4 regions of the Enterobacter sp. Taxon_8 genome follow, and region 1 is predicted to be linked to each of the others. Evidence: predicted binding sites of a transcription regulator. Region 1 holds the regulator's gene; each other region holds the start of a gene.
What was found. The regulator PurR, encoded in region 1, represses purine synthesis genes. The targets are predictions, from matches to a motif close to CANGCAAACGTTTGCNTG.
Positions count from the first base shown of each region.

Region 2: the regulator PurR is predicted to act here: its motif matches at 5,420-5,437, upstream of purL (phosphoribosylformylglycinamidine synthase).
Region 3: the regulator PurR is predicted to act here: its motif matches at 2,887-2,904, upstream of purT (formate-dependent phosphoribosylglycinamide formyltransferase).
Region 4: the regulator PurR is predicted to act here: its motif matches at 1,628-1,645, upstream of galS (HTH-type transcriptional regulator GalS).

Region 1 is NZ_CM177989.1:2,605,361-2,612,670, forward strand. It holds gene sodB (superoxide dismutase [Fe]) at 1-307, shown strand, start outside; gene AC4IBF_RS12280 (MFS transporter) at 346-1,512, opposite strand; gene cydH (cytochrome bd-I oxidase subunit CydH) at 1,676-1,765, opposite strand; gene purR (HTH-type transcriptional repressor PurR) at 2,063-3,088, shown strand; gene punR (DNA-binding transcriptional activator PunR) at 3,106-4,017, opposite strand; gene punC (purine nucleoside transporter PunC) at 4,132-5,331, shown strand; gene cfa (cyclopropane fatty acyl phospholipid synthase) at 5,630-6,778, shown strand; gene AC4IBF_RS12310 (riboflavin synthase subunit alpha) at 6,810-7,310, opposite strand, start outside.
Region 2 is NZ_CM177989.1:1,087,049-1,094,358, forward strand. It holds gene AC4IBF_RS05240 (MurR/RpiR family transcriptional regulator) at 1-231, opposite strand, end outside; gene murQ (N-acetylmuramic acid 6-phosphate etherase) at 349-1,242, shown strand; gene AC4IBF_RS05250 (PTS transporter subunit EIIC) at 1,254-2,615, shown strand; gene yfhb (phosphatidylglycerophosphatase C) at 2,619-3,254, shown strand; gene tadA (tRNA adenosine(34) deaminase TadA) at 3,311-3,817, shown strand; gene mltF (membrane-bound lytic murein transglycosylase MltF) at 3,705-5,255, opposite strand; gene purL (phosphoribosylformylglycinamidine synthase) at 5,522-7,310, shown strand, end outside.
Region 3 is NZ_CM177989.1:1,789,421-1,796,730, reverse strand. It holds gene ptrB (oligopeptidase B) at 1-2,033, opposite strand, end outside; gene AC4IBF_RS08495 (tellurite resistance TerB family protein) at 2,119-2,766, opposite strand; gene purT (formate-dependent phosphoribosylglycinamide formyltransferase) at 2,938-4,116, shown strand; gene kdgA (bifunctional 4-hydroxy-2-oxoglutarate aldolase/2-dehydro-3-deoxy-phosphogluconate aldolase) at 4,158-4,799, opposite strand; gene edd (phosphogluconate dehydratase) at 4,839-6,650, opposite strand; gene zwf (glucose-6-phosphate dehydrogenase) at 6,884-7,310, opposite strand, start outside.
Region 4 is NZ_CM177989.1:1,439,340-1,446,649, reverse strand. It holds gene mglB (galactose/glucose ABC transporter substrate-binding protein MglB) at 1-202, opposite strand, end outside; gene galS (HTH-type transcriptional regulator GalS) at 497-1,519, opposite strand; gene yeiB (DUF418 domain-containing protein YeiB) at 1,675-2,832, opposite strand; gene folE (GTP cyclohydrolase I FolE) at 2,852-3,520, opposite strand; gene AC4IBF_RS06815 (YbfB/YjiJ family MFS transporter) at 3,623-4,771, opposite strand; gene fghA (S-formylglutathione hydrolase) at 4,910-5,737, shown strand; gene cirA (catecholate siderophore receptor CirA) at 5,837-7,310, opposite strand, start outside.

The DNA of each region.
Region 1 (7,310 bases):
ACTGGCTACCGCTATCAACGCCGCATTTGGCAACTTCGCAGATTTCAAAGCGAAATTTACCGATGCAGCCATCAAGAACTTCGGTTCAGGCTGGACGTGGCTGGTTAAAGAGGCGGATGGCAAACTGGCTATCGTATCCACCTCTAACGCGGGCACCCCGCTGACCACCAGCGCGAAGCCGCTGATGACCGTGGACGTATGGGAACACGCTTACTACATCGATTACCGTAACGCGCGCCCGAACTACCTGGAACACTTCTGGGCACTGGTTAACTGGGACTTTGTGGCGAAGAACTTCGCCGCGTAAAAGACACGCAGAAGGGTTCGCCCTTCTGCGTTTTTGGTTTATTCCGCAGCGCAGGCTGCTTCTGGCTGTTTACGACCCGACATCATCACCAACAGCAGGCCGAGCGCGGCAATGATTGCCCCCATCACCGGCACAAAGCTGTATCCCAGACCACCTGAAATCACGGCCCCACCGGCCGCCGCACCGAGCGCATTGCCCAGGTTAAAGGCACCGATATTGACCGAGGATGAGAGGCCCGGCGCTTCATGCGCAACACGCATCACGCGCATCTGCAGCGGTGGCACCACGGCGAACGTTGCTGCACCCCAGACGACCATCGCCATCGCGGCGCCAAACTCGTTACGCGCCAGCCACGGAATGGCGATCATGATGACAATCAGCAGGGTTAAGAAGCCCTTCAGCGTCCCGCTCACGGAACGGTCGGCAAATTTCCCGCCGAGATAGTTGCCAATCGAGAAGCCCACGCCAATCAGCACCAGCATCGCGGTCACAAAGAGAGGCGTTGCGTGGGTGATATCGTGCAGTACCGGTGAAATATAGGTATAGAGGGTAAACATCGCCCCTGCCCCGAGAACGGTGGTAAGCAGCGCGGAAAGCACCTGCGGGCGCACCAGCACCGACAGCTCCTTACGCACTTCCGGACGTTCTCCGGCGCTGCCTTTCGGCAGGGAGAAGAACAATGCCACCATCGCGACCACGCCCAGCCCGGCCGTCGCCAGGAAAGACATACGCCAGCCGATCGCTTCTCCCAGCCAGGTTGCAGCAGGAACACCGCCGATGTTAGCGATGGTCAGCCCCATAAACATGGTGGCCACGGCGCTCGCCTGCTTATGTTTTGGCACCACGCTTGCCGCCACGACCGACCCCAGCCCAAAGAACGCGCCGTGGTTGAGGCTTGTCAGAATACGCGACAGCATCAGCGTGGTGTAGTCCGGCGAAATGGCCGAAAGCACGTTGCCGAGGGTGAAAATCGCCATCAGGAAAATCAGCGCATTGCGGCGCGCGCGATGAGAAAGGAGAAGCGTCATCAGCGGCGCCCCCACCATCACGCCGATAGCGTAGGCGCTGATCAACATGCCAGCCGCAGGGATCGAGACGTCCACGCCGCGGGCGATGACGGGCAGTAACCCCATCGGGGAGAATTCAGTGGTGCCAATCCCAAAAGCGCCAATCGCCAGGGCCAGCAGGGGAAAATTGATTTTCATGCGTAAACTCCGGATGCCGTGTCACGTGGTGACACAGAACAAAGAAGCGGAAAGCATGACATCAATCACAAAAAATGAGAAGTTAACAAAATGGCAAAAGATTTTTGCCAGAGAAGTAACAATCCGGGGAGTCGGGAGGGAGAAGGCTCTCCCTCCGCGTAAATCAGTGCAGCGCAGCCGTCAGACCGGCCACAACAATCAGAGCCAGCACAACAACGGTGGTGAACAGCGAAAACTTAAGATCGGAACTCATCAATTTTTCTCCTTTTAATCCCCACACGAAAAGTGAGCTTGCTCATTTTTGCACAGATTACGTCAAAAATCTTCCTGGATTTATACTGATAACCACTTTACCTCTTCCCCTTTTCATCAAGATAGGACAAAATTCCACGCTAAATTTATTAGCGTACCGGCCATTGACCCCCTCCTGACGTCCCGTGTCGTTTTCCCGGCGTGCCGCAATTCAAGATTGCGTGATAAGGGTGAGAGAAGGCAAACGTTTACCTTCAAGTTTTTCAGGAGCTTAGGATATGGTCTGGAGTGACATTTAATGGCAACAATTAAAGACGTAGCAAAACGCGCAAACGTTTCCACTACAACCGTATCACATGTAATTAACAAAACCCGCTTTGTGGCGGAAGAGACGCGCAACGCCGTCTGGGCAGCGATCAAGGAGCTGCATTATTCGCCAAGTGCGGTCGCGCGTAGCCTTAAGGTTAATCACACCAAGTCCATTGGATTGCTGGCGACCAGTAGTGAAGCGGCCTATTTTGCCGAGATCATTGAAGCGGTTGAAAAAAACTGCTTCCAGAAAGGCTATACCCTGATTCTGGGCAACGCGTGGAACAGCATTGAAAAACAGCGCGCCTACCTGTCGATGATGGCTCAGAAGCGCGTTGACGGCCTGCTGGTGATGTGTTCCGAGTACCCGGAATCCGTGCTGTCGATGCTCGAAGAGTATCGCCACATCCCCATGGTCGTTATGGACTGGGGCGAAGCGCGTGCAGATTTCACCGACTCCGTTATCGACAATGCCTTTGAAGGCGGTTATATGGCCGGCCGTTACCTGATCGAACGCGGTCACCGCGAGATTGGCGTGATCCCGGGTCCGCTGGAGCGCAACACCGGGGCGGGCCGTCTTGCCGGTTTTATGAAAGCGATGGAAGAAGCGCTGATCACCGTGCCGGAAAACTGGATCGTGCAGGGCGACTTTGAGCCGGAATCAGGCTACCGCGCAATGCAGCAGATCGTTTCCCAGCCGCACCGTCCGACCGCCGTTTTCTGCGGGGGTGACATCATGGCCATGGGCGCGCTCTGCGCCGCCGATGAACTGGGTCTGCGCGTACCGCAGGATATTTCCGTGATCGGGTATGACAACGTGCGTAACGCGCGCTTCTTCACCCCTGCGCTGACCACCATTCACCAGCCGAAAGATTCGCTGGGCGAAACGGCCTTCAATATGCTGCTCGACAGGATCGTCAACAAGCGCGAAGAGTCGCAGTCCATTGAAGTTCACCCGCGCCTGATTGAACGCCGTTCCGTTGCGGACGGTCCGTTCCGCGACTACCGTCGTTAATCCCTTTACGGGGCCAGCTACGCTGGCTCCCGTAACCATTCCCGGTTCAGCGTTTCGCTGTCCCCCAGATAATCCAGCAGCCAGGCCATGGCGGGCGAGACATCATTTTGTTGCCAGGTCAGGCAGCAGGCCGCGTCCGGGAACGGATTTTCCAGCGTCAGTTCAACCCATTCGCCGGTATTGATGCGCGGACGCGCAAAATGAACGGGCACCATCGCGACGCACAGTCCGGCACTGAGGCACGTCGCCGACGATTCCCAGTCCGGAGCCACCACCCGCCGCTGGTTGTCCAGAAGCCAGGTGATACGCTTGGGCAATGAACGGGACGTATCCTCCAGCACCAGCGAGGGCCAGTTGCGCAGCGTATCGTCGCTAAGCGGCCCGTCCATCGCTGCCAGAGGATGATCGCTGGCCACCACGCATTTCCAGCTCAGCATCCCCATGTCGCGAAAGGCGTAACGTCCCCCGACCGGGATCGCCTGCGTCGCGCCAATCGCCATCTCCGCCCTGCCGTCCGCCAGCGCATCCCACACCCCGTTGAACACCTCCTGCGAGACCCGCAGCTCAACGTCAGAGAAATGACGATAGAAATCGACAATCATCTGTCGGGTGCGTTCCGGCTTCACGATGTTATCCACCGCGATGGAAAGATGTCCCCGCCAGCCGTTGGCGATCTGCTGGCACTGTTCGCGGGTGATCTGCATTTTTTTGATAACAGAACGCCCTTCCTTCAAAAACCACGCCCCGGCGGGCGTCAATTCCACGTCACGATGCCGCCGCTCAAACAGCGGAACCGCCAGCCACTCCTCCAGTTGACGCACCGTGTAGCTGATGGCCGAAGGGACGCGGTGCAGCTCCTGCGCCGCACCGCTGAAGCTGCCGTTACGCGCGACAGCATCGACCACTTCAAGAGAATAATCTGACCACATTTTCTGCCTGCAAAAAATTTGAATGCACCCGCCAAATATTAGCGTTTCACAAGCGGCTTTGCACTCCCTACACTCAGCGCCAATGTATACCTGCCTCCTCAGGAGAATAAAATAATGCAACCCAGGAACGGTTTTTTAGTCTGGCTCGGCGGCTTAAGCGTGCTGGGCTTTTTGGCCACCGATATGTACCTGCCGGCTTTTGCCGCGATGCAGGAAGATTTGCAAACCCCCGCTGCCGCCATCAGTGCCAGCCTGAGTTTGTTCCTCGCCGGTTTTGCTTTTGCACAGCTGCTCTGGGGACCGCTCTCGGATCGCTTTGGTCGTAAACCGGTACTGCTGCTGGGTCTGGCCATTTTTGCGGTGGGGTGCCTGGGGATGTTATGGGTACGCGACGCCACCTGGCTGCTGGTGCTGCGCTTCGTTCAGGCCGTGGGCGTCTGTGCCGCGGCCGTGACCTGGCAGGCGCTGGTGACTGACTACTACCCGGCTAACCGCACAAACCGTATTTTCGCCACCATTATGCCGCTGGTGGGCCTCTCCCCTGCCCTGGCTCCGCTGCTGGGCAGCTGGATCCTCGCGCACTTTGACTGGCAGGCCATTTTTGCCACGCTGTTTGCCATCACGCTGGTGCTGATGCTGCCGGCGTTTGCCCTCAAGCCTGCGCATAAAAAAGAGGCGCATGCCGACGCGAAGCCGATTACCTTCACCTCACTGTTGAGCGCCAAAGCGTATCGCGGGAATGTCCTGATCTATGCCGCCTGCTCGGCAAGCTTCTTCGCATGGCTCACCGGCTCGCCGTTCATTCTGCACGATATGGGCTACAGCCCGGCAGCCATCGGCCTGAGCTATGTTCCGCAGACAATCGCGTTCCTTGTGGGCGGGTACGGCTGTCGCGCGGCGCTGCAAAAATGGGAAGGCCAGCAGATGCTGCCATGGCTGCTGGTGCTCTATGCGCTGAGCGTCATCGGGACCTGGGCCGTTGGCTTTATTCCGGGTGCCGGTCTGGCCGAAATTTTGATCCCGTTCTGCGTGATGGCCATTGCGAACGGGGCGATTTACCCTATCGTTGTGGCGCAGGCGCTGCGTCCATTCCCGCAGGCAACAGGCCGCGCCGCCGCGCTGCAGAACACCCTGCAGCTGGGTTTGTGCTTCCTGGCAAGCCTGGTGGTCTCGGCGCTGATTGCTACGCCGCTTTTGACCACCACCAGCGTGATGCTGTTCACCGTAGCGCTGGCGGTATTGGGCTATCGCATGCAGGCCTCCGCGCAGCGTGAGCAGGATAACGGTGCTCAGGTGGAAACCTCGCATGCCTGATTGCGCCAGAAATCATGTTATATTTCAGTGATTAGGTTGCTAACAATTTTCTATTGAATCACCAAATTTTGAAGCCTATACTAAATTTGGTTCGATTAAATACGATAAATATTAAGTGTTAACGGGAGCCGGAGTGCTCCCGTTTTACCATGGAAGGCATTTCGGCAAGGGTTATCTCCCTTCCTCTGTTCTACGTCGGATACTAGCCTCGCGGTATTTACCGTGAGATTTCTCACAAACCAAAAAAAGCGTCTACGCTGTTTGAAGGTTCTGATCACATCAGGGTGATGGAGAAGCTATGAGTTCATCGTGTATAGAAGAAGTCAGCGTTCCGGACGACAACTGGTCCCGGATCGTCAGTGAACTGTTAGGTCGAGCAGGCATCACTATCAACGGATCTTCGCCATCCGATCCCCAGGTTAAACATCCCGACTTTTTTAAACGCGTGTTGCGGGAAGGGTCGTTAGGCCTGGGAGAAAGTTATATGGACGGCTGGTGGGATTGTGAACGGCTGGATATCTTTTTTGCCAGCGTGTTGCGTGCCGGTCTGGAAAATCAACTCCCCCGCAATCTGAAAGACACTTTGCGTGTCGCCTCTGCCCGACTGTTTAACTTGCAAAGTAAAAAACGCGCCTGGATCGTCGGCAAAGAGCATTACGATCTCGGCAATGACCTGTTCAGCCGCATGCTGGACCCTTTCATGCAATACTCCTGCGCCTACTGGAAAGAGGCCTCGACGCTTGAAGAGGCTCAGCAGGCGAAGCTGCGTCTGATTAGCGAGAAGCTGCAGCTACAGCCCGGCATGCGCGTGCTGGATATCGGCTGCGGCTGGGGTGGGCTGGCATATTTTATGGCGAAGCATTATGGCGTCAGCGTGGTCGGCGTGACGATCTCAGCGGAACAGCAAAAAATGGCGCGGGAGCGCTGCCAGGATCTCGATGTGGATATCAGGCTGCAGGACTACCGTGACCTGAATGAACAGTTTGACCGGATTGTTTCCGTCGGCATGTTCGAGCACGTGGGGCCAAAAAACTACGATACCTATTTTGAGGTGGTGGACCGGAATCTGAAACCGGACGGCATCTTCCTGCTGCACACCATCGGCTCTAAGCGGACCGACAACAACGTTGACCCGTGGATCAACAAATACATCTTTCCGAATGGCTGTTTACCGTCCGTTCGCCAGATTGCCAACGCCAGTGAACCCCATTTCGTGATGGAAGACTGGCATAACTTTGGCGCGGACTACGACACCACCTTAATGGCATGGCATGAACGTTTCCAGAAAGCCTGGCCAGAGATTGCGGACAACTATTCTGAACGATTCAAACGAATGTTTAGCTATTATTTGAATGCCTGCGCGGGGGCGTTTCGCGCACGGGATATTCAGCTCTGGCAGGTGGTATTCAGCCGTGGGATAGAACACGGACTGCGTGTCGCACGCTAAAAAAATAACCCCGGATATCCGGGGTTATTTTTTATTCTTCTTCGGCGGTCTTTATTATTGCGGCTTCTTTTGCTGCCAGCACGCGCTCAACCGTATCAACCACAGCCTGGGTCTGCGGATCGATTTCGATATTCACGCGATGCCCCAGTTTTTTCGCGCCCAGCGTGGTGCGCTGCAGCGTTTCAGGAATTAAATGCACGCAAAAACGCGTTGGCGTCACTTCCCCTACCGTCAGGCTAATCCCGTCAATGCCAATAAATCCTTTATAGAGAATGTATTTCATTAATGACGGGTCCTGCATTTTAAACCAGATTTGACGGTTATTTTCCGAGGTCACGATTTTCGCCACTTCGGCGGTGGTCATGATGTGCCCCGACATAAGATGACCGCCAATCTCATCGCTGAACTTCGCCGCGCGCTCAACGTTGATGGTATCGCCTACCACCAGCTCGCCCAGGTTAGTGATCCGCAGCGTCTCTTTCATTAAATCAAAGCTAATCTGGTTGCCGTTAATTTCGGTAACGGTCAGGCA
Region 2 (7,310 bases), 1.5 Mb from region 1:
GTTGCTGACCAGCGCTTCGCTGATGGCCAGCTTGAGGGCAGGGAATCCCTTAAAGCCAATCTTCTGGGCAAATTTCACCACGCTGGACTGGCTCACGCCGGCTTCACTCGCCAGCTGCTGCGAGCTGAGATGGCGCGCGCGATCGGGTTGAGAAAGCAAAAAATCCGCCAGCTTCTTGTCGCTTTGGGCAAAGCCTGCGTAGCGCTGGCGAATGCGAATTAAACAGTTCATACGGTCTCCTGGCGAAAATGTGATTATCTGCGCAAATACGAATTTTGCTCGCCTGAATGAATTTTATATTCCATTATAGTGTGATTATTATGAATTAAAAATTCTTGAGGTACAAAAATGAATCTTGGCTCACTTGTTTCTGAAACGCGTAACCCGCAAACCATGGATCTGGATGCGCTCTCCACCCTGGAGCTGGTTAACCGCTTTAATCAACAGGATACGCTGGTCGCGCAGGCAGTGAAAGGGACATTACCCGATGTGGCGAAAGCGGTCGATGCGGCGGCGGAAGCCCTCAAGGCCGGTGGACGCATTATTTACATGGGCGCGGGGACCAGCGGGCGTCTTGGAGTTCTGGACGCGTCAGAATGTCCGCCCACCTTTGGGGTGCCGCATGGTCTGGTCGTTGGGTTAATTGCCGGTGGACCCGGTGCGCTGCTGAAAGCCGTTGAAGGGGCGGAAGATAACAAACAGCTGGGCGAGGATGACCTGAAGGCGCTGAATCTGACGGAGAAGGATCTGGTGGTCGGTCTGGCGGCATCCGGGCGCACGCCGTACGTCATTGGCGGCCTGGAATACGCCAACCAGACCGGCTGCACGACGGTGGCCATCTCCTGTAATCCAGGCTCCCCGATTGCGCAGGTGGCCGCTATCGCTATCTCTCCGGTGGTCGGGCCGGAAGCGCTCACCGGCTCCACGCGCCTCAAGTCGGGGACCGCGCAAAAGCTGGTGCTCAATATGATCTCCACCGGCGCGATGGTTAAGTTCGGTAAGGTGTATCAGAACCTGATGGTGGATATGCAGGCCACCAACGTCAAGCTGGTGGACAGAGCCTGCCGCATGGTGATGGAGGCGACGGGCGCAGGCCGTGAAGAGGCCGAAGCGGTACTCAAACAAACCGATCATGATGTTAAACCTGCCATTCTGATGATCTTAAGCGGGCTGGATGCGGCGACCGCGAGAGCAAAACTCGATGCGCATAACGGCTTCTTACGGGCGGCATTAGAAAACTAACAGAGGCGTCTATGGACAAAACAGCAGCGCTCGCCAGCGATATCCTTCAGGGGATAGGCGGGGAAAAAAATATTCAGCGTCTCGAAAACTGCATGACGCGCGTGCGCGTCGAGGTGCATGACGACGACCAGCTTGACGTGTCGCGTCTGAAGCAATTGTCTGGGGTCAGCGGCTACGTGAAACAGGGCCAGCAGCATCAGCTGATCGTCGGGCCGGGGAAAGCGGCGCAGGTTGTTGACGCCATGCGCGCGCTGATGGGCGTTAGCGCGAGCGTGTCGATTGACGATACTGAGCGCACTAAAGCGCAGGCGAAAGCCAAATACAAAGCCCCGATGAGCGATGCGCTGCGACAGCTGGCCAACGTCTTTATTCCGCTGATCCCGGCGTTTATTGCCTCGGGCCTGATCACCGGGATCATCAATATCCTCAAGCGACCGGATATCGTGGGGGATTTCGCCACGCAGTATCCGAACCTGCTGGGGATTCTCGGGATCTTCGGCAGCGCTGTTTTCGCCATCATGAACATTCTGGTTGGGGTGAATACCGCGAAGGTGTTTGGCGGATCGCTGGCGATGGGCGGCGTGATGGCGGGCATCTTGTCCAGCCCGCAGCTGGCGCAGATCACGCTGTTTGGTGAGGCGCTTCAGCCTGGCCGCGGCGGGGTGATTGCGGTGCTGCTGGTGGTCATCCTGATGTGCTGGATCGAGAAAAGGCTGCGAGCGATTTTGCCCGGCTCGATTGAGCTTATCCTCAACCCGCTGCTGACCACCCTGATTACCGGTAGCGTAGCGATTGTGGCCCTCCAGCCGTTAGGCGGGTGGATCTCTGAAGCCATCGCTCACGGTGCGTCTCTGGCGATTGACCGCGGCGGGCTGCTGGTTGGCGCGGTGCTGTCGGGTACCTTCCTGCCGCTGGTACTGACCGGCCTGCACCAGGGGCTGGTGCCGATCCACGTCGAGCTGGTGCAGGCGCACGGCTATAACGCGCTGCTGCCTATCCTGTCGATGGCGGGCGTGGGGCAGGTCGGCGCGGCGATTGCCGTCCTGATGAAAACCCGCAACGCGCGTCTGAAGAAAATGATTAAAGGCGCGCTCCCGGTCGGCCTGCTCGGCATCGGCGAGCCGCTGATTTTCGGCGTTACGCTGCCGCTGGGTAAACCGTTCCTCGCGGCCTGTCTGGGGGGCGCGGTAGGCGGGGCGCTGATCAGCTACTGGAAAGTCGCCACCGTGATCACCTTTGGGCTTTCCGGTTTACCGCTGGCATTAACCATCGTGACCGGAAAAGTGATGCTCTATCTGTTAGGCTATTTAGTAGCGGTGATCGCCGGGTTCCTTTTTACCTGGCTATTAGGATTCAACGACCCAGAGGAGTAAGGTTTGGCAAATCACGCGCGTCGCGTTGTCTTTTTCGATCTGGATGGAACGCTGCATCAGCAGGATATGTTTGGTACGTTTATGCGTTACCTGCTGCGGCGTCAGCCTCTGAATGCGCTGCTCGTGCTACCGCTCTTACCGGTTATCGGTATCGCGCTGCTGGTGAAAGGCCGTGCGGCGCGATGGCCGATGAGTCTGCTGCTGTGGGGATGTACCTTTGGGCACAGCGAAGCGCGGCTCAAACAGCTCGAAAAGGATTTTGCGCACTGGTTTCGCGGTCACGTTGCGGCCTTTCCTGTTGTACAGGCGCGCCTGACCAGCTACCTCGACGCGAACGATGCCGACATCTGGCTGATTACAGGTTCCCCGCAGACGCTTGTGGAGCAGGTCTACTTTGATACCCCCTGGCTTCCGCGCGTGAATCTTATCGCCACGCAAATTGCCCGCGGTTACGGCGGCTGGGTGCTAACCCTGCGCTGTCTGGGGCATGAAAAAGTGGTCCAGCTGGAGAAACGCATCGGTACGCCGCTGCGCCTGTACAGCGGCTACAGCGACAGCAAACAGGACAACCCGCTGCTCTATTTTTGCCAGCATCGCTGGCGCGTCACGCCGTCAGGTGAACTCCAGCAACTCGAATAGTCTTATCCATAAGGGGTGTGTATAATGCCGCCGCTTTTCGACTGGAGTATCAACCGTTGTCCAACCCTGAATACAATCATGAATACTGGATGCGCCACGCGCTAACGCTCGCTCAGCGTGCCTGGGACGAGGGCGAAGTGCCCGTAGGCGCCGTGCTGGTCCACAATAACCTGGTGATTGGTGAAGGGTGGAACCGTCCCATTGGCCGCCACGATCCTACCGCGCACGCCGAAATTATGGCGCTTCGTCAGGGCGGTCTGGTGCTGCAAAACTATCGCCTGCTTGATACCACGCTGTATGTGACGCTGGAGCCGTGCGTGATGTGTTCCGGGGCGATGGTGCACAGCCGGATCGGGACTCTGGTTTTCGGGGCGCGGGATGAAAAAACCGGCGCGGCCGGTTCACTGATGGACGTGCTGGGTCACCCGGGGATGAACCACCAGGTGAAGACTATCGGCGGGGTGCTTGCACCAGAGTGTTCGGGGCTATTAAGTGATTTCTTTCGAATGCGCCGTCAGCAGAAAAAGCAGCAAAAGGCAGAATTGAAGCTGTCGGGCGATTAAGTTCGTCCGGCGCCACGACAGGGTAGCTTTGAGCCAGCCGTTTGGCCTCCGTCGCCTCTTTCTCTTTCTCCAGCAGATACCCGACCAGGCTAATCTGATATTTACGGATATTTTCCACGTAGGCGTAGGCTTCATGCCCGCGCGCGTAGCCGTATGTCAGTTTGTTATACCATGGCTTCTGGCTCAGCAGCGGCAGGCGCTGCTTTACGTCTGACCAGCTGTCCGGGTTGCCTTTCGTTTTGGCCGTTAATGCTCGCGCATCCAGCATATGCGCATAGCCCATATTGTAGGCCGCCAGCGCGAACCAGATCCGCTCCTCTTCCGGCACCGTTTCCGGTACTTTGGCCATCATATCCTGCAGATAACGCGCGCCGCCGCTGATGCTTTGTTCGGCATCGGTACGGTCATTCACGCCCAGGCTCAGCGCGGTATTTTTGGTTAACATCATCAAACCACGCACGCCAGTCGGGGACGTGGCCTGGGTATCCCAGTGGGATTCCTGATACGAAATAGCCGCCAGCAGTTTCCAGTCAATTTCCTGGGCGTATTTTTCGAACAGCGGCTGCAGGTCCGGCAGGACGCTGTCTACCGCGCGCAGGAAGCTGCGGGTGTCAACGTAGTCAAAGTCATCGCCGTGCCCGAGGTACTTCTCCTCCAGACGCGCCAGGGTACCGTCTTCATTGATGGTGTTGAAAAAATCAAGCATCGCGGCAGAGAAGGTCTGATCGTCATCAAGCTGGCTAAACCAGGTCACGGGCTGCTCGTCGGTAACGTCCAGCGCCACGGCGATTTCAGGGTGCACGCGCTGGAACAGGCTGATTGCGACCGAATCGGCAATGGTGTAGGGCACTTTCTGGTCTTTTACCTGCTCAAGCAGCTCCGTCGTGCCGAGTTTCGGATCCACCGTCCAGCTCAGGTCGGGATATTTTTTCTCCTTGAGCTCACGCAGGTCGTCAATCACCACGTGGCCGGGCGCAATCGTCAGCTGCCGATCGTTAATCGAAGCCAGCGAGCGCGGGCGCAGGCTCCCGACGCGGTAAACTAGCTGCTGCGAAACGGAATAGTAGGTCGGGCCCGGCTGGTAGTTCTTGCTGCGCTCGCTGTTATACACCAGCCCGGCGGCAAGCATGTCGGCATCGTCGTTATCGAGGTCGTCAAAAAGCTGATTTATATTCTGGCGGACGGTGATTTTAAGCTTCACGCCAAGATAATCGGCGAACTGTTGTGCCAGCTCATAATCCAGACCAATGATTTTGCCGTTGATGTCGCTGTAAATGAGCGGGGAGTTGAGGGTACTGACGCGCAATTCCCCCCGCTCCTGAATGGCGGCGATACGGTTTTCGGCTTTGCCGAACCAGGGGATAGAAGGCCAGAGGGCCACTGCCAACAGCAACGTTACAATGCCGATGAGCAGATAATTAATCTTTAATTTTTTCAATTAGTTAATTCTCTGCGACGCCGGTTGCCTCAGTTTGCTGTAGCCATGTTAATAATAAGGTTTGCCATTGAATGAGCGGCATTTTGCGTAAACTTGCGCCACTTGGCAACCAATTAGAGAGACAGGTCACATCTATTGTTAAACCTCTGGGCAAATTTTATTTCGACGCAAACGGTTTCGTCGGCGCTCAGGATTCTCTATAATGACGCCCGTTTTCCCCCTTGCGCACACTGTAAGCGCCCCGGCGCTTCGAAGACGAGAGACTTATGATGGAAATTCTGCGTGGTTCGCCTGCACTGTCTGCCTTCCGTATCACTAAACTGCTGGCACGTTTTCAGGCGGCCGACCTTCCGGTAAGCAATATTTACGCTGAGTATGTCCATTTTGCTGACCTGAATGCCCCCCTGAATGCAGAGGAGCGCGTACAGCTGGAACGCCTGCTCAAGTATGGCCCAAGCCTCAGCAGCCATACGCCAACCGGCAAACTGATCCTTGCGACGCCGCGTCCGGGCACCATCTCCCCCTGGTCTTCCAAAGCCACCGACATCGCCCACAACTGTGGCCTGAGCCAGATTAACCGCCTGGAGCGCGGCGTGGCGTACTACGTGGAAGCCTCAACCCTGAGCGACGCGCAGTGGCAGGCGGTTGCGGCTGAGCTGCACGACCGCATGATGGAGAGCGTATTTGCCTCTCTCGATGACGCACAGAAGCTTTTCTCCCACCATCAGCCTGCGCCAGTACAGAGCGTGGACCTGCTGGGGCAGGGCCGTCAGGCACTGATCGACGCCAACCTGCGTCTCGGCCTGGCGCTGGCAGAAGACGAAATCGACTACCTGCAGGATGCGTTCGTTAAGCTCAACCGTAACCCGAACGACATCGAACTTTACATGTTCGCGCAGGCTAACTCTGAGCACTGCCGCCATAAGATTTTCAACGCCGACTGGATTATTGACGGCGAACAGCAGCCGAAGTCGCTGTTCAAAATGATCAAAAACACCATGGAGCAAACCCCTGACCACGTGCTGTCTGCCTATAAAGACAATGCCGCGGTGATGGAAGGCTCCGAGGTGGGCCGCTTCTTCGCCGATCGCGAAGCAGGGCGCTATGACTTCCATCAGGAGCCCGCGCATATCCTGATGAAGGTTGAAACCCACAACCACCCGACGGCAATCTCCCCGTGGCCGGGTGCGGCTACCGGCTCCGGCGGTGAAATCCGTGACGAAGGGGCGACTGGTCGTGGTGCAAAACCAAAAGCGGGTCTGGTCGGTTTCTCCGTCTCCAACCTGCGTATCCCGGGCTTTGAACAGCCGTGGGAAGAAGATTTCGGCAAGCCAGAGCGCATTGTAACCGCCCTGGATATCATGACCGAAGGTCCGCTGGGCGGCGCGGCGTTTAACAACGAGTTTGGCCGTCCGGCGCTGAACGGTTACTTCCGTACCTATGAAGAGAAAGTGGACAGCCACAACGGCGAAGAGCTGCGCGGCTACCACAAACCGATCATGCTGGCAGGCGGGATTGGCAACATCCGTGCCGATCACGTGCAGAAAGGCGAGATCGTCGTCGGCGCGAAGCTGATCGTACTCGGCGGCCCGGCGATGAACATCGGTCTGGGCGGCGGTGCGGCCTCTTCGATGGCCTCCGGCCAGTCTGATGCGGATCTCGACTTCGCGTCCGTGCAGCGTGACAACCCTGAGATGGAGCGCCGCTGCCAGGAAGTGATCGACCGCTGCTGGCAGCTGGGTGATGCCAACCCAATCCTCTTCATCCACGACGTGGGCGCGGGCGGCTTGTCCAACGCCATGCCGGAGCTGGTGAGCGACGGCGGCCGCGGCGGTCGCTTCAACCTGCGCGACATCCTGAGCGATGAACCGGGCATGAGCCCGCTGGAAATTTGGTGTAACGAATCCCAGGAGCGCTACGTGCTGGCCGTTGCGGCGGACCAGCTGCCGCTGTTTGACGAGCTGTGCCGCCGCGAGCGCGCGCCGTATGCCGTCATCGGTGAAGCGACCGAAGAGCAGCATCTCTCCTTGAGCGATACACATTTCGACAACCAGC
Region 3 (7,310 bases), 820 kb from region 1:
TCCTGCGCCAGGCCAATCAGGAAGGCATATTCCAGGGCAACCCCTTCGTACGATTTAAATCGTCCCGATTTCCCGCCGTGTCCGGAGTCCATATCGGTACACAGCAGCAGCAGATTGTCATCGGTTTTCAGCTCCCGCAGCTTTGCCACCCATTTTGCCGGCTCCCAGTACTGCACCTGAGAATCATGCAAACCGGTGGTGACCAGCATGTGCGGGTAGGCTTTCGCCTCCACGTTGTCGTACGGGCTGTACTCTTTCATATAGCGGTAGTACATCTCATCCTGCGGATTTCCCCACTCTTCAAACTCCCCGGTGGTAAGAGGGATTGATTCATCGAGCATGGTCGTGACCACATCGACAAACGGTACCTGCGCGACAATCCCCTTAAAGCGGTCGGGACGCTGGTTGATAACCGCCCCCATCAGCATGCCGCCCGCGCTGCCGCCCATGCCAAAGCAGAGTTGCGGATCGCCATAGCCCTGCTCAATCAGCGCATCGCAGACGTCGAGATAATCATTGAAGGTGTTTTTCTTTTTCAGGAATTTCCCGTCTTCATACCAGTGCTGGCCCAGCTCACCGCCGCCGCGAATATGGGCTATGGCGAAAACAAAACCGCGATCGAGCAGGCTTAATCGGCTGCTGCTGAAATCGGCGTCCATGCTTGAGCCATACGAACCGTAGCCGTAAACCAGGATCGGGTTTTTGCCTTTCTGAAAATGGGCTTGGTGATAGACGAGCGAGACGGGGACCTCAACGCCATCCCGGGCGGTGACCCAGAGGTGCTCGCTGCGGTAGTTTTCAGACTCAAAACCTTTTACCTCGGTCTGTTTAATCACCTGGCGCTGCCCGGTATCCATGTCCAGCTCAAACAGGGTGTCCGGTGTGGTCATGGATGAGTAGCCGTAGCGCAACCGCGATGATTCGGGTTCGGGATTGAATCCAATCCACGTCACATAGGCCGGGTCGTCGAACGCAATCCCGACCACTTCCCGCGTTTTGCGGTTGATTTGCCGGATACTGGTCAGCCCGCGCTGGCGCTCTTCCACTACCAGCCAGTCGGTAAACAGGGTGAACCCTTCCAGCATCACCTGATCACGCGCGGGGATAAGCACCTCCCACTTGCGTTCATCGCGCACTTTGGTTTTATAGAGACCAAAGTTTTTGCCCTCACGATTGGAGCGCAGATAAAAGCTATGCTGGAAGTGATCCAGGCTGTACTCGTGATCCTTGCGGCGCGGCAGGAAACAGAGCGGCTGGGCGTCAGGCAGTTCGGCATCCAGCAGCAGAACTTCCGACGTCGTCGCGCTGGCAAGGAAGATAATCACATAGTGGCGCGAGGAGGTTTTATGCAGGCTGACATAGAACGTTTCGTCTTTCTCTTCATAAACCAGCTCGTCGTCAGCGGAGTCCGTTCCCACGGTATGCCGCCATACCTGATAAGGCAGTAGCGTCGAGGCGTGCTTTTTGACGTAGTAAACCGTCTCGGAATCATTCGCCCAGACAAAATCCGGGGACACATTTTCCAGCATTTCCGGATACCAGTTGCCGCTCTCCAGATTGCGAAACCGCAGGCCGTACTGACGGCGGGAGAGATAATCCTCCGCAAGCGCCATCACCGCATTGTCAGGCGAAATGGACATGCCGCCCAGGGTATAAAACTCGCTGTGGGCAGCGCGCTGGTTGGCATCCAGCAGAATATCCCACTCGTCCCATTCGGCGCTTAACACCGACTGACGCTGGTAGATGGGATACTCATTTCCGGGCTCGTAAATATGGCGATAGCGATAGCCGTTTTTGGTCCAGGGCGCGGAGATATCGCGCTGCGGAATACGCTGCACCATTTCATTCAGCAGCTGGTCCTGAAGCGTCTGCTGGCTGGACATGACCTTGCGGCCATAGTCGTTTTCCTCGTGCAGGTAGTCGAGCACCTCTGGCTGGGAGCGCGAATCGTCCCGTAGCCAGTAATAGTTGTCTATACGCGTATCGCCATGCGTGGTGATCGCATAAGGTATACGTCGGGCTTTCGGTGGCATGTCATCATTCTTTTTCGTTTTACACCCTATAAGGTTGGCAAAACCCACGCATGATGCAAGCGAAACAGGGTCGCAACGGCGAGAACTATCCCTGTAACGCCTGTTTTTGTTCCCGGATATCCCGCTCAATGCCTTCGCGCACGTCTTGTGGGATCTTTAACGCATCGCCCAGGGCGTTAAGGTAGCTCCGCTCCATAAAGTGATCGATATCGATGGCGGCACAGCTGAGGAAATAGAGTTCAAGCGCCTCTTCCTCATTTTTCACGCTTTGTGCCAGACGCTGCGGCTCCAGAGGCTGTTCGATGGCCTGCGCCACCAGCGTTCTGCCCTTCTCTTCAACGCCGGCTTCACGCAGCTGCTGCTCGATCGCCAGTCGTTCCTTATCGTCGATATGTCCGTCACTTTTCGCGGCAAAGACCAGCGCCAGGATCAGCCGTTCGGTACGCAGATCCAGCGGCGAGGTGTGCTCGCCGTAGTGTGGTTCATCACTGTGCGCGGTCCTAACCCTGTCCTTGTATTTGTTCCATAGGACGGTACCCGCAATGGCGCCCCCACCGGCCAGCAGTGCGCCTGTCCCGTACTTTGCCAGCAGCTTGCGCGAGGATTTATTCGCGACCAGCAGGCCTGCCAGTCCGCCTAGCGCCCCGGGTACCAGCAGTTTGCTCAGGTCCCGCTCGCCAGACGATGTTTTCTGCCCTAACAGGGATTGCAATTGATTTAGCCAGCCAGACATGATTTCCCTCACTTAACGGTGAACATGATCCACAGCGTAAGCGAGCAGGCGTCAGGAAATGTCTGGACGGGCTAAAGAAGCGCAAATTTCTTCTCCCCTCACCTGGCCGTGTACAAGACAGACGCAAACGTTTTCGTTTATACTGCCCGCAACTTTTTCAGGGGGATTGTTATGATTCGTTTAGGAACCGCGCTGCGACCTGCGGCGACGCGAGTGATGCTGTTGGGATCGGGCGAGCTGGGCAAAGAAGTCGCCATTGAGTGCCAGCGTTTAGGCGTTGAAGTGATTGCCGTGGATCGTTACGCCGACGCGCCAGCCATGCACGTCGCCCATCGTTCTTATGTGATTAACATGCTGGATGGCGATGCCCTTCTCGAGCTGATTACGCGCGAGAAACCTGATTTTGTCGTGCCGGAAATTGAAGCCATTGCCACCGATACGCTGATCGCGCTTGAGCAGGAAGGCCAGCTCGTGGTGCCCTGCGCGAAAGCCGCAAAGCTGACCATGAACCGCGAAGGCATTCGTCGCCTGGCGGCAGAAGAGCTGGGATTGCCCACGTCGAGCTATCGTTTTGCTGGCGATAAGGCTGCATTCCTGCAGGCTGTAGACGAGATTGGCTACCCGTGCATCGTTAAGCCGGTGATGAGCTCCTCCGGTAAAGGACAGAGCTTTATTCGCGACAGCAGCACGCTGGACAAGGCGTGGGAGTACGCCCAGCAGGGCGGCCGCGCCGGCGCCGGTCGCGTCATCGTCGAAGGCGTCGTGAAGTTTGATTTCGAGATCACCCTGCTGACCGTCAGCGCCGTTGACGGCGTCCATTTCTGCGACCCGATAGGCCACCGCCAGGAAGATGGCGATTATCGCGAATCCTGGCAGCCGCAGCATCTGAGCGCCCTGGCGCTGGAACGTGCTCAGGAGATCGCCCGTAAAACCGTCCTGGCGCTGGGCGGCTATGGCCTGTTTGGCGTGGAGCTGTTTGTGTGCGGCGACGAGGTGGTTTTCAGCGAAGTTTCCCCTCGCCCGCATGACACCGGCATGGTGACGCTGATTTCGCAGGATCTCTCCGAATTCGCCCTGCACGTGCGAGCCTTCCTCGGCCTGCCCGTCGGCGGTATCCGTCAGTACGGCCCGGCCGCCTCGGCGGTGATCCTGCCGCAGCTAACCAGCCAGAACGTCACGTTTGATAATGTCGACGGGGCGGTGGGTGCCGGGTTGCAGGTACGTTTGTTCGGCAAGCCGGAGATTGACGGAACCCGGCGTCTTGGCGTGGCGTTAGCCACCGGGGATAACGTTGACGACGCCGTGGCGAGAGCCAAAGCGGCCGCAGCAAGCGTTAAGGTAACGGGATAAAAAAACGGGCCGTAAGGCCCGTTTTTCATGCGACGAGAGACTTACTGCTTCGCGCCTTCCACCGCTTCGCGAGCAAGTTTTGTGATGCGATCCCAGTCGCCCGCTTCCAGCGCATCCGCCGGAACCAGCCATGAGCCACCGATGCACAGGACGCTTTTCAGTGCCAGGTAGTCACGGTAGTTGGCAGGAGAGATGCCGCCCGTCGGGCAGAAGCGTACCTGAGAGAATGGACCCGCAATCGCCTGCAGCGCTTTGGTGCCGCCGTTCGCTTCAGCCGGGAAGAATTTAAACTCTTTCAGACCGTAGTCCATGCCCAGCATCAGTTCAGAGACGGTGCTGATACCCGGGATCAGTGGAATAGTGCCTTCGGTCGCGGCTTTCAGCAGCGACTCGGTCAGACCCGGGCTGATGGCAAACTGTGCGCCCGCTTCGGTCACTTCAGCCAGCTGTTTTGCGTTCGTCACGGTACCCGCACCGATGATGGCGTCCGGCACTTCTTTGGCAATCGCGCGAATGGCATCCATCGCGCAGGCGGTGCGCAGGGTCACTTCCAGAACGCGAACGCCACCCGCAACCAGCGCTTTCGCCATCGGTACAGCGTGCTCCAGCTTGTTTACCACGATAACCGGCACGACAGGGCCAGTGGTCAGGATTGATTCTGCACTTGTTTTCCAGTTTTTCATCAGAGTTTTCTCTCGCCAGATCGTTAAAATCAAGTCGTCTTAAAACGTAATACAGGTAGCGCCCTGCTCCGCACCGGAGAGTTTCTCACGCAGCGCGCTGAACATTTCGCGTCCGGTCCCCACGCGCGATGCGCTTAGGTCAGGAATATGGGGCTGACGTGCCGCCAGCTCGGCGTCATCGACCAGCAGGGTTAACTCACCTGTCTGACCGTTCACGCGGATCGTGTCACCGTCACGTACTTTCGCCAGTAAACCGCCGTCGTAAGCTTCAGGCGTCACGTGGATGGCTGAAGGCACTTTACCGGATGCCCCAGAGAGGCGTCCATCGGTTACTAACGCAATTTTGAAACGGCGGTCCAATAATACACCAAGTGGTGGCATAAGTTTATGTAATTCTGGCATCCCGTTAGCTTTAGGCCCCTGGTGACGCACCACCACCACGCAGTCTTTATCAAGCAGGCCGGCGTCAAAGGCAGGTAATACGTCGTGCTGGCTTTCAAACACCACCGCCGGCGCTTCGATAATCTGGTTCTCTTCCGGTACTGCAGAGGTTTTCATCACCGCGCGACCGAGGTTGCCGCTCAGCACTTTGGTGCCACCGTGAGGAGAGAAAGGTTTGTCGATAGTGGCAATCACCTGCGCATCAAGAGACGCGCTCGCCCCATCACGCCAGTCCAGCTCGCCGTTGTTCAGCCACGGCTCCTGGGTGTAGCGCTGCAGGCCAAAGCCAGCCACGGTATTCACGTCTTCATGCAGCAGACCGCCCTTCAGCAGCTCGCGCATCAGCAGCGGTACGCCGCCCGCGGCCTGGAAGTGGTTAATATCCGCCGGACCATTCGGGTACAGGCGTGCCATCAGCGGCACCACGGAAGAGATCTCGGAGAAGTCATCCCAGTTAATCAGAATGCCCGCCGCACGCGCCATAGCCACCAGGTGCATGGTGTGGTTGGTTGACCCCCCGGTTGCCAGCAGCGCGACAATCCCGTTGACGATGACTTTTTCATCGACCATTTTACCCATCGGCATCCATTCGTTGCCGTTTCCGGTCAGACGCGTAACCTGACGGGCCGCGGCCTCGGTCAGCGCCTTGCGCAGCGGCGCATCCGGCTGGATAAAGGACGAGCCCGGAAGCTGCATCCCCATAAACTCCACCACCATCTGGTTAGTGTTAGCCGTACCGTAGAACGTACAGGTCCCCGGCGCATGATAGGACGCGGCTTCCGCCTCCAGCAGCGCCTGACGGTCTGCTTTCCCTTCCGCGTACAGCTGGCGGATACGCACTTTTTCTTTGTTCGGCAGGCCGCTTGCCATTGGACCGGACGGCACGAAGATAGCAGGCAGATGCCCAAACGACAGCGCCGCCATCACCAGACCCGGGACAATCTTGTCGCACACGCCGAGATAGAGCGCGCCATCAAACATGTTGTGTGAAAGACCCACCGCCGCGGACATGGCAATCACTTCGCGGCTCAGCAGGGAGAGCTCCATACCGTCCTGACCCTGCGTTACGCCGTCGCACATGGCGGGTACCCCACCCGCGACCTGGCCCACCGCATTCACGCTGTGCAGCGCTTTACGGATGATATCCGGGTAAACCTCATAGGGCTGGTGCGCGGAGAGCATATCGTTATAAGCGGTAATGATGGCGATATTGTTACGCAACATGCTTTTCAGCGACGCTTTATCGTCAGGCTGGCAGGCGGCGAAGCCGTGCGCCAGGTTACCGCAGGCCAGCTGAGATCGGTGGACGGTGTTGCTCTTTGCCTGCTCAATCCGGGCGAGGTAGGCCGAACGGGTCTCTTTCGAGCGCTCAATAATGCGCTGTGTTACGCGTAACAATGTCGGATTCATAAAAGCTCCTCTCATTTATCTGTCCGGGCTCGGGAGTTTACAAAGTCGCTGGCAGTTGTTAACAACGCTGAAACGCTTGCTGTCCGGAGCTCAGGGGCAAAATCACTTCCGGCAGTGTAATAAAAAAAGCTCCGCGGGTGAATCCACGCGGAGCTTAAAAGTTGAAAATTGTGCCACTAGCTGTGTTAGATCATGTTACCGGTAAAATAACACTTTCGGGCTAGCGGATTATCTTACTCAAACTCGTTCCAGGAGCGGCCATCGCGGGTGATCATCGCCACCGACGCGACAGGTCCCCAGGTGCCCGCCTGATACGGTTTTGGCGCATCCTGATCGGCAGCCCAGGCTTCGGTGATGGAGTCGACCCATTTCCATGCTTCTTCCACTTCATCACGGCGCACGAACAGCGCCTGAATACCGCGCATGGTTTCCAGCAGCAGACGCTCGTAAGCATCGGCCAGGTGCGTCTGGTTGAAAGTTTCGGAATAGCTCAGATCCAGCTTGGTGGTCTGCAGGTTGTGTTTATGATCCAGGCCCGGTACTTTGTTCAGGATCTGGATATCCACGCCCTCGTCCGGCTGCAGACGAATGGTCAGTTTATTTTGCGGCAGTTCCTGCCAGGACTCTTTGAACAGGTTCAATTCCGGGTTCTTAAAGTAG
Region 4 (7,310 bases), 1.2 Mb from region 1:
GGTCATTCTGGGAGTCGTTCATCAGCAGCTGAACGTCTGGCGCTGCTTTCGCATCTTTCTCAATCGCTTTACGCACAACAGACATGAAGTTGTCGTCGTATTTATATATGGTCACACCAATACGGGTATCCGCAGCGTGCGCTGCTGCACCAAAAAGCATGCTTGCCATTACAGCAGACAGGGTCAACACCTTCTTATTCATGGTATCTCCGGTTTTTTTATGCAGGGTAGTTCTTGTGAATAACGATCGGCGGGCAGGTGTTAATAAAACGTTACTGACAGCCGAAGTTCACTTATAAAATTTCTCTCTTCCGTGTTCGGTAACGCTCCAGAAATGCGTTTTATTCGTTGTTTGCGGCACATTGGCTATAGTGAAAGTGAATAATCACTGTTACATAGCGTTTCAGCCCCTAAAACGCTGACATCATAGTCAGCGCCTTGTTAAGATACTGTGAATTTACTCACAGATTGAAAACGGTTACATCACCTGATCTAATCAGTTAGTGATCGGAACCACAATTTGCCGGGCCGCGACGGAGTGGCGACGTACTAAAGTCGGCATGAAACAGTGCGTTGCGCCCGGATCCAGCAGCCCTGCCGCTCCCTGTAATGCCAGCTCAGTCGCCAGTTTCGCCATAGAGGCAATGGGGTAGCGCACCGTTGTCAGCTGCGGGTCGGTGTAACGGGCAATCGGGATATCATCAAAACCAATGAGTGATAAATGCTGTGGCACCGCAATGCCGTTATCCTTCAGCGCCGTCAGGGCGCCAGCCGCCATGCTGTCGTTATAGGCAAACACCGCAGACAGCTGCAGATTGCGGCCCAGCAGCTCCACCATTGCCGCCTCACCGCCCTGCATGTCCGGCGTGCCGGTCCCCACCCAGCTCTCGGATGGCGTAATGCCGTGCTCTTTCAGGGCATTTTGCCACCCCTCGCGCCGCAGTTCGTCATCTTCAATTTGATGGCTGGAGGCCAGATAACCGATCCGCTGATGCCCGTTGTTGATGAGCATTTTCGTGGCCATCATGGCGCCGCTGACGTTATCCAGCCCGACGCAGCGGTGGGCATAGCCGGGGACAATGCGGTTGATCAGCACCATGCCCGGGATCTGCTCCATCAATCCGGTTAGCTCTTCATCGCTCAAGGCTTTTGAATGGACAATCAGGGCGTTACAGCGCTGGCGGATCAGCACTTCGATGGCATGGCGCTCTTTTTCCGCCTCATGATAGCTATTACCGATCAGGACATATTTCTGATGCTGCTGTGCCACCATGTCGACCGCTTTCACCAGCGCGCCGAAAAAGGCATCCGAGACATCCATCACCACCACGCCGATGGTGTCGCTGACCTGCGTCGCAAGCGCCTGGGCATTGGCATTTGGCCGGTACCCGAGCTGGGTCACGGCTTTCATTACGGTTTCTCGGGTTTCAGGGCTGACCAGCGCGCTATTGTTGAGCACGCGTGAGACGGTAGCCACAGAAACGCCCGCCTGACGGGCGACGTCACGAATGGTGATCATATTCACCATCCTTCAAAGGATTGCAGCAACTCACAGACACCCCCTGTGTTTAGCAAGGTGGCTATTTTGGCAGCGAGAGAAAGGGGACTACGTGAAGAAGCTCACAGTCATGAAAACGCTTACATCCGTTTTGTTAATGATTGTGATCCAGATCGTTATCTGGATGTGTTTTTCAATGATACCCCTGAAGCATATGCGGTTAACTGACGCCACACCCACTCCAGCGGTCCCTGGCGGAAATAGCGTAGCCAGAGAACAGAAAACGCCAGGTTTACCACCCAGACCGGAATAACAAACGCCAGCAGCGTAAGGCGGTCGAATTTCATAAACAGGCCAAAGCGATAGAAAAGCGTGGTGCATATGAGCGTTTGCAGGAGATAATTGCTCAACGCCATTCGGCCCACGCAGGCGATAGCGCTGACAATCCACAGGCGGGAAAGCGTTGGCCAGAAGCCATAGATCAGCGCCGCGTAGCCGATGGTCTGGAACGGCGCGCTCAGTTCACGCGGCACCTGGAGCAGAAACGCGCACCAGCGGTAATCCCAGTGAATATGCCACTGCACAATCACCGCCGGGAGGTTAATCAGCACGCCGAGCAGCACCAGACCGGCGCCGGTACGACGATAGTGACGCAGGCTGAATTCTCCTTTCAGCCAGCCGGTGCGCATCAATGACGCGCCCATCAGCATCATGCCCGCCAGCTGCCAGCCGTATTGCGCGCCCAGCGCAAGGAGGTTGTCCCCCAGCATATCCGCACGGTTGCTTATCGCTTCCGTACCACCTTTCAGCTTCCAGAACTGTTCGTACTGCAGGTTAGCGGCATCCGGGATCCATGAACGGTTTGTCGCCTCGCCGGAGATCATCCCCAGCAATAGCAGGACGCCAAGCCCCATCACATACAGCATCACGCCGGTGTTAAACAGGCTTTTTACGCTGTGCGCATCGCGAATGAGACGCCAGCAGATGAGCCCGACTAACCCATACGCGAGAAGAATATCGCCGTCCCAGAAGAACAGGCCGTGGATAAAGCCGAGGAGAACCAGCAGCGTCAGGCGCGACTGGATCCAGCGCGTACCGCGCTTGAGGAGAAGCTGCAGGCCTGCGCCAAACAGCAGGGCAAAGAGCGTGAGGAATTTGACCTGCGCAAAGAGATCGAGGATCGCCCACGTCCAGGCATCGCTGCGCGTGATGTCGCCATACCACGCAGGATTGAGATAAGCCGCCTTCGGCAAACCGAAGGCGGCGATATTAAGCAGCAGGATACCGAGAATGGCGACGCCGCGAACAAAATCGAGCGTGACGTTTCGCTCCATGGTCCCTGCCCTGTAAGACTTAGTTGTGATGACGTACGGCGCGCAGGAACTCCTGGCGGGTATTCTGGCTTGACTTAAACAGGCCGCCCAGCGAGGTGGTGGTCGTTGCACTGGTCGCATCACGCACGCCGCGCGCCTTCACGCAGTAGTGAACCGCGTCGATAGAGACGGCCACGTTATTGGTGCCCAGCAGCGTTTGCAGCGCGGTCAGGATCTGCTGCGTCAGACGCTCCTGCACCTGCGGACGCTGGGCAAAGAACTGCACGATGCGGTTGATCTTCGACAGGCCAATCACCGTATCTTTGGGGATATACGCCACGGTCGCTTTACCGTCGATGGTCACAAAATGGTGTTCGCAGGTGCTGGTCAGCGTGATATCGCGCACCGTCACCATCTCATCCACTTTCATCTTGTTTTCAATGACGGTGATTTTCGGGAAGTTGGCGTAATCCAGGCCGGAGAAAATTTCGTCGACGTACATTTTCGCGATGCGGTGCGGCGTCTCCATCAGACTGTCGTCACTCAGATCGAGATTCAGCAGCTCCATGATTTCGGTCATATGACCGGCAATCAGACGCTTGCGGGTTTCATTGTCCAAATCCTGTACGGGCGGACGCAGTGGCGTTTCAAGACCGCGCGCAACCAGGGCTTCGTGGACCAGGGCAGCTTCTTTACTGAGTGATGACATTTTGTTCTCCTGCAGGTGTGGCGTCTTTTGCCCTCGTTGTGGCAAAAGTATGCGCTCATTGTGCGTGAGGCGACGCACATAATCCAGTATTCACGACGATAATTATTGCAATTGCTGTTGCCTTTCAGCGTGACGATTCCAGACCAGGGCTCCTCCAACGAACAGCGCCATGCCCGCCAGCCCCAGCGCCGGCTCCAGCCGGTGGGTAAGCCAGGTTGATAACGCCGAGGTGACCGGCCCAATCAACTGACCAATTGCATACCCGGTGGTGAGCAGGCCTGCCATATAGCGCGTGTGGTTTGGTGCCAGCTCGCGGCCGTATAAAAGAGAGAGCTGCACGGCACACAAAAAGCCGCCGCCCACCAGCAGCCCGCCCGTCAGCAGCCCGCCAATCCCCGGCAGCAGCCAGGCCGCCAGCACGCCCGCCCCCTGTAACCACAGTACGATAGCCAGCCTGCGGTTAGCCGTTGAGGTATGGCGTAAAAGAATACTGAGCGCTATCCCCACCACGGCGGCGATACCAAAAATCGGCCAGACGAACTGCGCAAACAGGCTGCCGGGAAAACGCACCGCCGCCATTTGCGACAGGAATGTCGCCGGGAGGATATAGCCAAACCCGGCCAGGCTGTAGCTCCAGACCAGGCGCTTTAAATCCGCCGTCAGCACCAGCGGCTCTGGTGCGGTGCCCGGTCGATGGAGCTGCCCGGATCGCGGCAGGTAGCGCGCCACCAGCGCAATCAGCACCAGCGCCAGCACGCCGTAGATTTGCCATGCCGCCCCGGCCGAAAGGGATTTCGCCTGGATGTAGACGGCGAGCAGCCCGCTCAGGGCAATGCCCGCCCCCGGTCCGGCAAATACGGCAGCGCTCAGGCCCGGTTTACCCAACTGCCCAAGCCGTTCGTTAGTCCAGGCGGCAATCAGTACCATCGACCAGCCGCTCATGCAGCCAATCACAAAACGCAGCAGGCCGTGTACGACGGCGTTATCCGCCGCCGCGGAGAGCAGCGTCAGCGCCACCGCTCCGGTGATGCCAAGCCAGAGGCGCGTTTCCACAAAGCGGTGCGCGCGCATGGCATCCCATGCGCCCACCAGATAGCCCAGATAGTTCATCGCCGCGACCAGACCCGCGCTGGTCAGCGTAAGCTGCCCGGCAGCAATCATCAGCGGCACCTGAGGCGTAAAGGCAAAGCGCCCTATCCCCATCGCCACCACCAGAACGACAAACCCACTGAGCGCAATACGCAGCGCCATGACCGCTCCAATTGTTAAAGAAAAGTAAATTTATGATGCAGCATCTGGCCGTCAGGCGAAAGTGAAAGTTGCTCACAGGTCAATGAAAAGGCTGTATTATGGTTTTTATGAATACGCATTCTCATTAAGGAGCCCTGCATGGAACTGCTCGAAGAGCACCGTTGTTTTGAAGGTCGACAGCAGCGCTGGCGGCATGACTCCACCGTCCTGAACTGTGCGATGACGTTCAGCATTTTCCTGCCGCTGACGGAAAATCCGCCGGTTCTGTTCTGGCTTTCAGGCTTGACCTGCAATGACGAAAACTTCACCACCAAAGCGGGGGCGCAGCGTATTGCTGCCGAGCTGGGTATTGCGCTGGTGATGCCTGACACCAGCCCGCGCGGCGATGATGTGGCCGACGATGCGGGATACGATCTGGGCAAAGGCGCCGGGTTTTATGTCAATGCGACCGAGCAGCCCTGGGCGCGCCATTACCGCATGTATGATTACATTCGCGATGAACTTCCTGCGCTGGTGCAGTCGCAGTTTGCGGTTGGCGAGCGCTGCGCGATCAGCGGCCACTCCATGGGCGGACACGGGGCGCTCATCATGGCGCTGAAAAATCCGGGAAAATACGTCAGCGCGTCGGCATTTGCGCCAATTGTGAACCCAACGCAGGTGCCGTGGGGGCAGAAAGCCTTCACGAACTATCTGGGTGAAGATGAAGCGAAATGGCTGGAATGGGATAGCAGTGCGCTGATGCTGGCCAGTAACTCAGTAAATGCGATTCCGATGCTTATCGATCAGGGCGATGCGGATCAGTTCCTCGCCGGACAGCTGCAGCCTGCGGTGCTGGCAGAAGCGGCACGTCAGAAGGACTGGCCGCTGACGCTGCGCATCCAGCCGGGATACGACCACAGCTATTATTTTATCGCGTCCTTTATTGAGGATCATCTCCGCTTCCATGCGGAGCATTTATTCGGCTAAGTGCAGCCGATTGCCGGGTGGCGGCCTCGCCTTACCCGGCCTACATTCGTGGATTTTGTAGGCCCGGTAAGCGAGGCGCCACCGGGCATCCAGGCTACATCAGAACTTATAATCCACGCCGACAAAGTAGCGACGGCCATCTTCCGTGTAGCTGTAATCGTCGCGGCTCAGATCTTTGTCCAGCAGGTTCTGCACGCCCGCACGCAGCTTCACGCTTTTCGTCGCCTGCCACGCGGCGCCGGTATTCCAGATGACATAGCCACCCGGCGTTGGAGCGCTGCTGGTCAGCGCGCGTTTCTCACCGGTGTAGTTACCCTGAACATAGAACGACCAGTCCTGCGTTGCCTTCCAGTCAACGGTCCCGTTGGCGGTGTGGAACGGCAGATCGGACAGCGGCTTGTTGCCGCCGTTGCTGATATCACGACCGTCGTTGTAGGTGTAGTTCAGCGTCACCTTCCAGTCTTCAGCAACCGGGAACTTAACCTCTGTTTCCACCCCGCGGATGCGCGCCTTGTTAACGTTGTAGTAGCGGAAAATCGGTTCACCGTCCGCATTCAGGCCAACGTAGTTAGGGTAGCCCTGGGCCTGTTTCGCATTGGCCGTACGGCTGATGCTGATGCGGTCATCGACGTTATTCTGGAAGGTGGTGACGCTGGCCTGCACGCCCTCTAACCAGCCCTCTTCCCCGCTGTAGTAGAGACCGAATTCGAAGCTCTCGCTGGTTTCCGGTTTCAGGTCGGGGTTACCAACAATCTCACAGGCACCGCGGCACGAGCCGGTGACCCAGTCCGGGCTCAGCTGCAGCAGTGACGGCGCTTTAAACGCGGTCGCCCAGCCCCCTTTCACCGTTACGGTATCGGTCGCGTTGTAGACCAGATAGGCGCGCGGGCTCCAGTGGTCGCCGTAGGTATCATGGTCATCCATACGGATGCCGGTGGTCAGCGCCAGAGGTTCAAAGATACGCCACTCATCTTCAAGGAACAGGGCATACTGGCTTGTCGACGTACTGCTGCTGGAACCGCCCGTCAGGTTGACAGGATCCTTCAGCTTATCGTGACGCCATTCGCCGCCGAAGGTCAGCAGCTGGTTGATTTCGCCCAGCGGCAGCACGTATTTCCCGTCCACCGCGTTGCTCTCGGAGGTGATCGGATTGCTGTTGCCCGGGTTCTTGTTATCTACCTTTTCGCCGTAAACCTTCAGCTCGCTGTTGCCGACGCCCCAGCGGCCGTTGTGGCTGAGCGAGTAGTTCTGCCGCTCAAGGCGGTTTTTGTCGAGGGAATCCGAGTCACGATCCTGACGGTCGAAGCCGTAGCCCGCCGTAAAGTCGTGGTTTTCAGACGGTGTCCAGGCGAACTCCACATTCGCATCGCGGCTGGTGAAGCCCTCAATGCGCGGCGTTTCACCGCTCGCCGTGGTAGAGGACTTCTGCTGACCGTCTTTCTCACGCTTCGCGAGGCTACCGTAGGCTTTCAGCCCCAGCAGACCGTCCACCAGCGGACCGCTGGTATAGAACTGACCGTTATACGTGTCGCCACGGTCGCGATGTTCCTGAATTGTGGAATCGGCGCTCAGG